2 regions of the Cryobacterium sp. TMS1-13-1 genome follow, and region 1 is predicted to be linked to the other one. Evidence: riboswitches for the same ligand, from Rfam matches in the RefSeq annotation. Region 1 holds a riboswitch; the other holds the start of a gene.
The links. A riboswitch is a leader RNA that binds a small molecule or an ion and turns the genes downstream of it on or off. The one in region 1 is predicted to bind thiamine pyrophosphate.

Region 2: another riboswitch for thiamine pyrophosphate. It lies ahead of E3T31_RS10105 (bifunctional hydroxymethylpyrimidine kinase/phosphomethylpyrimidine kinase); the one in region 1 lies ahead of E3T31_RS02295 (3-oxoacyl-ACP reductase).

What each region holds. Positions count from the first base shown of each region.
Region 1 is NZ_SOGX01000004.1:104,578-108,784, forward strand. Features, by position in the region: gene E3T31_RS02285 (isopenicillin N synthase family oxygenase) at 138-1,139, opposite strand; gene E3T31_RS02290 (hypothetical protein) at 1,253-1,624, opposite strand; TPP riboswitch at 1,614-1,714, shown strand; gene E3T31_RS02295 (3-oxoacyl-ACP reductase) at 1,771-2,535, shown strand; gene E3T31_RS02300 (LLM class flavin-dependent oxidoreductase) at 2,549-3,871, shown strand; partial or broken gene E3T31_RS02305 (MFS transporter) at 3,999-4,207, shown strand, end outside.
Region 2 is NZ_SOGX01000010.1:164,252-168,458, reverse strand. Features, by position in the region: gene E3T31_RS10110 (dihydrolipoamide acetyltransferase family protein) at 1-1,414, shown strand, start outside; TPP riboswitch at 1,487-1,586, shown strand; gene E3T31_RS10105 (bifunctional hydroxymethylpyrimidine kinase/phosphomethylpyrimidine kinase) at 1,569-3,128, shown strand; gene thiE (thiamine phosphate synthase) at 3,163-3,807, opposite strand; gene thiO (glycine oxidase ThiO) at 3,869-4,207, shown strand, end outside.

The DNA of each region.
Region 1 (4,207 bases):
GAGATATCCGCAGCAGCTCACGTTGGGATTTAGTGCTCGAATGCTATTCAGACCCGGAAGGAGGTCATCATCGAGTAGACGGCTTAGGTAACGCGTATGACGGTTGTCTCGGCCCGGGCATCATCTGTTATCTGGGGTTAGATCAGATCGGCGTGGTGGGCCGCAGCCACGTTGGGGTGGGCGCGCAAGCGGTAGCGCAGGGCGTTGTCACCGTAGGTCGTCTCGAGAATGGGACTGTTGGTCGGGTCGGCAGAGAGCCCGCGGGCCTCGCGAGACAGGCTCTCGTCGAGCTGCAGCCGCGGCATCACGGTGTCGAGTGCAGGGTTGAAGAAGAACGGCACGGAGATGCGGTCGGACCCGTCTTCAGGGGAGAAAACGCGGTGCAGGGTCGCCTTGAGGTAGCCATCCGTTGCCAGCTCGAGCATTTCGCCGATGTTCACGACGAAGGCGCCGTCGAGCGGGGGAGCGTCGATCCACTCGCCATCGTGCTCGACTTGCAGGCCGTCTTTGCCTGGTTCGACAAGCAGCAGCGTGAGAACTCCACCGTCGCGGTGCTCGCCCACACCCTGAGCACGTACCGGCTGGCCGGGATAGCGCACGATCTTGGTCAAGAGGAACGGGTTCTCGGCGAAAGCGGCGTCGAAGACGCTCTCGGGGCTGCCGAGGGCGAGTGCCCAGGCGCGCAGCAGGCGAAGCGCGATGCGGCTCAGCTCCTCATTCCAGCGCAGGGCGACGGTCTTCAGCTCGGGCAAGGACTCCGGCCAGAGGTTCGGGCCCTCGAGGCGCCAATAGTCTGGAGTTCCGACGGCGAGGGGCACGGGCTCGCGGTCTACTCCGATATCGATTTGCTCACGCCAGTCAACGGCGTTGGCGGTGAGCTCCCCGCCAACGCGGGTATAACCGCGAAACTGGGGACTGTGGATGTTTTCCAGCTTGAGTTTCTGGTCGGCCGGCAGATCAAAGAATTTGCGGGAGACGGCGAGGAGCTCTTTCGTCAGCTGCGGGTCGACGCCGTGGCCGGTCAGGTAGAAGAACCCGACCTCGTGGGTGACGCGCAGCAGTTCGGCGCGGAATACCGCAGCTTCGGCTTCGCCAGCGTCGAGTTGAGAGAAATCGAGGATCGGCAGTGAGAACACCATGGTCCAAGTCTGGCACCGAGCAGGCCACGCCGCGAATCGTAACGCCTCCGAAGCCTTAAACAGGGTTATAAGTGTCGGCTGACATTCGCCTGGATGTGCGGGGTCTAGCACCTCTAAGTTCTGCGTGCCATATTTTCATCCAAGTTATTTCTCAGGAAGGCTATCCGGAAACTCTGGGTCACGCCATATTTGGGCTTGCGCGTGATTGGAGTCTTCGCGTTGCGAAACTTTTGGCGCTGCGCTGCTGCGTCACCGGCGTCCACGTGTCGGTCGTGTGCACTGGCGGATGTTCGAGCAGAAGTCGTCTCGGTACGGTCGCCCGAGACGACGATGGCGTGCAGGTACGCCTCGTCCAGGGCCGTTAAACGTGGAGTTGCGCTGAGCCTCGTGACGACAAAGTCGACCAGCGGGGAGTTGATGAGTTCAGGTTCGGGATGGAAATTCGCCGGTACCAGGCGGTTGCGTATACTCGTTTCCAGCGACACGGGGTGCCGACTGTATGACGGTCGGCTGAGATGACACCCGTTGAACCTGATCTAGTTCGAACTAGCGAAGGGATGTCACGGAGAATTACGTGCACCGCATTGGTGCCGGATCTCGTCCTTTCGCCTTACCCAAGGTGAAGAAAATCATGCAAATAGCAGAACAGATTGTCCTGGTCACTGGCGGTGCACGCGGCTTGGGCACAAGCATCGTGCACGCTTTTGCGACTCAGGGCGCCCGGGTGGTCATTAACTATCGCCACAGCGCCGCAGCGGCGGAAACCCTGGCCGCCGTCTATGGGCCTGAACACGCTTTTGCCGTACAGGCCGACGTCACCGACCCGGCCCAGGTCGCGGCACTACTCACGCAGGCTCAAGCACATTTTGGCTCCGCCGTGACTACGGTGGTCAATAACGCGTTGGCCGATTTCAGTTTCAACGGCGATGCCCGCTCCGGCGCGGCCGATATCAGTTGGGACGAGTTCGAGGCACAGTTCTCCGGCAGCGTCCGTGGCGCCCTGAACACGACCCAGCAGGCGCTGGCAGGCATGCGCGAGGCCGGGTTCGGCCGCATCATCAACATCGGCACCAACCTGTTTCAGAACCCGGTGGTGCCCTACCACGACTACACCGCAGCCAAGGCCGCCCTGCTCTCCCTGACCCGCACCCTTGCCTCAGACCTCGGCCAGCACAACATTGCTGTGAACATGGTCTCCGGCGGGCTACTGCGCACCACGGATGCCAGCGCGGCCACCCCCGAGGACGTGTTCGACTTCATTGCCGCCTCCACCCCACTACGCAGGGTGACCACCCCGGCCGAATTTGCGGACGCGGTACTTTTTTTTGCTTCCCCCTGGTCGCGGTCGGTCACCGGTCAGAACCTGGTGGTCGACGGCGGCCTGGTGATGAACTAGGGCCGCGCCGGTCATGTCGGCCCCGCGCCAGCTCCACTTCAATGCGTTCCTCATGGGTTGTGGCCACCACGGCGCCGCCTGGCGACGGCCGCAGTCGCCCATCGAGCAGTTGGGAGACATCAGTTACTACGAACGGCTCGCCCAAAGCGCCGAACGTGGCCTCTTTGACGCCGTGTTCTTCGCCGACGGGCACGCCGTCAATGATGTGAGCACCGGCCCGCGGTGGTTTCTTGAACCGTTGACGGCGATGGCCTCGATGGCGCGGGCGACGAGCCGGATCGGGCTGGTCAGCACCGTCTCGGCGACCTTTTTTACGCCTTTTCACGCTGCGCGCATGCTTGCATCGTTGGATCACATTAGTAAGGGGCGCATTGGCTGGAACGTGGTCACTTCCATGTTTGACGCCGAAGCCCGCAATTATGGAATGGACGTGCTGCCCTCCCATGACCAGCGCTATAGGCGGGCGGCCGAGTTCATCGAGGTGGCACTGAAATTGTGGGATTCGTGGGAGGACGATGCTCTGGTCCTGAACCGCGGAGGTCTCTATGCTGACCCGGCCCGGGTGCGAGCGATCGGCCACTCCGGCGAACACTTCCGGGTGGACGGCCCACTGACGGTGCCACGCCCGCCGCAAGGTCGACCCGTGCTATTCCAGGCCGGTGCCTCCGGCCCCGGCCGGGACCTGGCGGCCCGTTATGCCGAAGGAATCTATGCCGTCGCCTATGACCTAGCCAGCGCGCAGGAGTATTACCAGGATGTGAAGCGGCGAATTGCCGCGGCCGGACGTGATCCGAAAGCGGTATCGATCATGCCCGGTCTCGTCACCTATGTGGGCTCCACACAGGCGCAGGCGCGAGCGAAGCAGGCGGAGGTCGACGCCCTCCTGCCGACCGAACAGTCGCTCGCGCAGCTGGGAACGTTTGTGCAACAGGATTGCAGCAACTGGGATTTGGATGCGCCGGTGCCGGCGCTGCCGCCGCTGGCCGGCTTCACCGGGCCGCAGGGTCGGTATGCGACGATCCTGCGAATTATTCAGGCTGAGCAGCCCACGGTCAGGCAGTTGCTGGGCCGGCTCGCCGCCGGCGGTGGGCATTGCACCATGGTTGGAACGCCGGAACAGATCGCCGATCAAATCGAGTTGTGGTTTCGTTCCGGTGCCGCGGACGGCTTCAATGTGATGCCGCCGCTGCTGCCGGAATCGTTGGACGAGTTCGTGGACCGCGTGATCCCTGTGCTGCAACAGCGCGGCCTGTTCCGCACCCGCTATACCGCCGATACCTTGCGTGGGCACCTGGGGCTGGAACGCCCCACGGTCGGCGCTGCGGCTGAGGGGTGAAAATAGTCGGCATAGGAAATGAAATTGATGCGTTACCCCCGCGCCAGCACTGCTGCCTCCGCTCAACGGCCGTCGTCGGCGCCGCCAGGCATGCGCCGCGCCATACGGGGCGGGAGCTTCGGCAACTATGTGGACCACATTCGACATCTTCCTGCCCGTCATCGCCCTGACGCCGGCAGCGGCGCACCTCTTCGGGTCGGAAAACCTGGTCGGCAACGCCGGGCTGATATTTGTCGCGACGCTGCTCGGACGGCCGATAGGAGCGGCGATCTTCGGTCCGATCTCCGACCGCATCGGCCGCACGGCGACGACCAAGATCGCACTCACCGGTGTGGC
Region 2 (4,207 bases), on a different contig from region 1:
GCCCGACCTCGGTGAAGGACTGACCGAGGCCGAGATCGTGGCCTGGCTGGTCGCTCCCGGCGATACGATCGCCATCGACCAGGCCGTGGTCGAGGTTGAATCGTCCAAGTCGATCGTGGAGCTGCCGTCGCCCTACGGCGGCGTCGTGGCAAGCCTGTTCGGCGAGCCCGGCCAGGTCATTCATGCCGGGCAGGTGCTGCTGACCGTGACCGACTCGACTGATGACGCTTCAGCCGGTGTTGTCGGCGTTCCGGTCGCCGCGGCGACCGTCACGGCGGTCGAAGGCTCCGGAGCCGTTCTGGTTGGCTACGGCACGACCGAAAGCACCCGGCCGGCGCGCAAGGTGGCCGCCGGGCGGTTCGGCACCCCGCGGGCAGCGGATGCCCCGGCATCGGCTGCATCGACGTCGCCCGTCGCCGTTGCGCTGGCCGAGCGCCCCGCCGATGTGGCGGCATCCGTTTCTCCGGCCATCAAGTCGTCCAGCACGGTCGACCCGATCCGCCGCTCCCCCGTCGTGTCTCCGATCGTGCGCCGGCTGGCGCGCGAGAACGGTTTCGACGCGAGCACGCTGGCCGGCAGTGGGCACGACGGTCTGGTGCTGCGCAGCGACGTGGAGGAACACATTCGCGCGCTCACCGCTCCGGCCGTGGCTGTCGATGTGGCAATCGATGTGGCAATCGATGTCGACATTGCGACGCCGCCCAGCGCTGTCGACGCGGCGAGTGCGGATATTCGCATTCCCATCACCGGCCTGCGCAAGGTCGTGTCGCAGCGGCTGACCACGTCGCGTCGGGAGATTCCCGAGGCGACGATCTGGCTCGACGTCGACGCGACCGCCCTGTTCGCCGCGCGGGACCAGCTGCTCGCGGCGACGGGTGAGCGGTTCAGCGTGACGGCACTCATCGCGCGCTTCGTGGTGGCCGGGCTGCGGCTCTATCCCGTGCTCAATTCCTCGGTCGACACCGCGAGTCAGGAGATTTTGCAGCACGGAGCCATCAACCTCGGCATCGCGGCGCAGACCTCACGCGGGCTGATGGTTCCCGTCATCCACCGTGCCCACGCGATGAGTACGCGGCAACTGCGCGATGCCCTCGCCGCGCTGGTCGCACAGTCGCCCGACGGCACCTTCTCGCCGAGCGCGCTGACCGGGGGAACCTTCACCCTCAACAACTTCGGATCGCTCGGCGTCGACGGTTCGGCCGCGATCATCAACCATCCCGAAGCGGCCATTCTCGGCATTGGGCGCATGATCGAGCGGCCGTGGGTGGTCGAACACGCACTCGCGGTTCGCACCGTCGTAGAACTCTCCATGGTGTTCGACCATCGGGTCTGCGACGGCGGAACCGCCGCCGGGTTTCTCACCTATGTGGCCGGCTGCATTGAAAACCCGGTGAGCCTGCTCGCCGACCTGTGAGCTCGGGGCGTGTCCTGAACGCCCACGATTCTGCCATCGGTAACTGAGTGATGTTTGTTGGCGTATAGGCTGCTGAGTGACACGGGGTGCTCCGCACAATGCGCGAGCTGAGATGAATACCCGTTGAACCTGTCTAGTTAGCACTAGCGAAGGAATGTCACGGATGACTGATCAGACCACGAATATCACGCCGCGCATCACGCCGCGGATTCTCAGTATCGCCGGCACCGACCCGACCGGCGGTGCCGGCATCCACGCCGATTTGAAAAGCATCGCGGCCAACGGCGGGTACGGCATGGCAGTAGTAACAGCTCTGGTCGCGCAGAACACACGCGGGGTGCGCTCGGTGCACACCCCGCCGGTCGCGTTTCTGCGCCAGCAATTGAACGCCGTGAGCGATGACGTGACTATCGATGCCGTGAAGATCGGCATGCTCGCCGAAATCGACGTGATTCACGAGGTGCGTTCCTGGCTCAATGCCCACCGTCCTCCGCTCGTCGTGCTCGACCCGGTGATGGTGGCAACGAGTGGTCACCGGCTGCTCGAACCCCAAGCCGAGCAGGCGCTGCGTGATCTGATCCCCCTCGCCGATCTCGTCACACCCAACGTTCCCGAGCTGGCCGTTCTGCTCGCAGAACCCACAGCGGCAAACTGGGCTGCGGCCATCGAGCAGGGCAAACGACTATCAGCCCGCACCGGAGTAACCGTGTTGGTGAAGGGGGGTCATTTCGACGAAACCATCTGCCCTGATGCCCTGGTCAACACCCACGGGCTGCTGGCACAGAGCGTTGTCGAGTTTGCTTCGCCGCGCATCGCCACCAAGAATACCCACGGCACCGGATGCTCGCTCTCCTCGGCAATGGCCACGGTACAGGCGCGAACCGGGGACTGGGCTGCGTCTCTGGCCGAGGTCAAAGACTGGCTTCAGGATGCCCTGACCCATGCCGACGACCTCGAGGTCGGTCAGGGCCATGGCCCGATCCATCACTTTCATCGGCTGTTCGCAGGCGCGTCGGCCGAGTCGGCCGAGTCGGCCGAGTCGGCCACACCAGCTGATTCGGTGAAGTTCAGTGCGACACTGTGGCGCGATGTCGAGCTGATTCGCACGCAGATCTTCGATCTGCCGTTCATTACGGATCTCGGTACTGGGGTTCTGGCCGAGCGAGATTTTGCGTATTACCTCGCTCAGGACGCGCTCTACCTCGCCACTTACTCGCGCGTTCTTGCGCGCGCCAGTGAGATCGCGCCGAGCATGCACGCACAGCGGTTTCTGGCCGATTCGGCACGACGGTGCCGCGACGTTGAGTTGGAATTGCACAGAAACTGGCTGGGGCAACGGGACGTGTCGTCCGAGGCCGGCCCGGTAACGGCTGGCTACCTGGATCACTTGCTCGGGCTCGCTGAGGGCGGAAACTATGCGGTGCTTCTGGCGGCGCTGTTGCCCTGTTTTTGGCTCTATGCGGATGTCGGTGAGCGGCTGCACACCGACTTTCTGGCGCGCACCGAGACAGCAGTACATCCATATGCCGCGTGGCTCCAGACCTATGCCGATGAAGAATTCGCCGCGGCCACGAGGGAAGTCATCGCGCTCACCGACGACGCTGCGGCCACGGCCTCTGACGCGCAACGCTCGGCAATGCGCCAGGCGTTTGCCACCTCGTCACGGTTCGAGCTCGACTTCTTCGACGCCCCTCGGCACTCTGTGTTGGCCTGAGATGACCACGCCAAACTCGGTACCGTGTGCGGTATTAGCCCAGCGCGGGCAGGCTGGCCAGAAGTCGCTGCGCGGCATCCGTCGGGTCGTTGGCGTCGGTGATCGCGCGCACCACAACCACTCGAGTCGCACCAGCATCGACGACCTGGTTGATGTTGCCGAGGTCGATGCCGCCGATGGCAAACCATGGCAGCTCGCTGTCGGTGGCTGCACTGCGGGCGGCCGCGTAACGCAGAAGCTGCGTTCCGACCGCCGCTCGACCGGGTTTTGTCGGTGTGGCCCAGACTGGGCCGACGCAAAAATAGTTAAGATCGTTCGCGGCCAGGGCTGCATCCACGTGTTCGGTGCTGTGTGTGGACAGGCCGATCACCGCGGCCGGGCCAAGCAGGGTACGAGCGGCGGCCACCGGCAGATCTGTCTGGCCTACATGAAATACCGGAGCGCCCGCCAGGCTGGCAATATCCGCCCGATCGTTGACGGCCCAGAGTCGTGCGTGCTGGTCGGCAACCGAGCGCAGAATTTCGAGATATTCGAGCTCCTCGGCGGCGTCGATATTTTTGTCGCGAAGCTGAATAATGTCGACCCCACCAGCGAACGCCGCCGCCACGAAGTCAGCGAAATCGCCACGATCCTTCCGGGCATCGGTGCAGAGATACAGCCGGGCTTTTATCTGGTCCATGCGACCAACCCTATGGGCCAAGTTCGTGCGTCCGTGCCAGCGCAGAGGAACGGTGCGCACCATGAATGAACGAGTCGTGAACCGCACGGTCGACGTCGCCGTGATCGGCGGTGGCATTATCGGGCTCGGCATTGCCTGGGCTGTTGCGCATTCCGGCCGCACGGTGGTCGTCATCGATCCGGACCCCGCCGGCGGCGCAACGTACGCTGCGGCCGGAATGCTCGCGGCGGTGAGCGAACTGCACTACCAAGAAGAGGTGTTGCTCGAGCTCATGCTCGCCTCCTCGGCGCTGTATCCGGCGTTCATCGAATCACTGGGGCCCGATCATCACCTAACCGGGTATCAGAGAACTCACACCATGAGTGTTGGCGCTGATTCGGCCGACCGGCAAGCGCTGGCC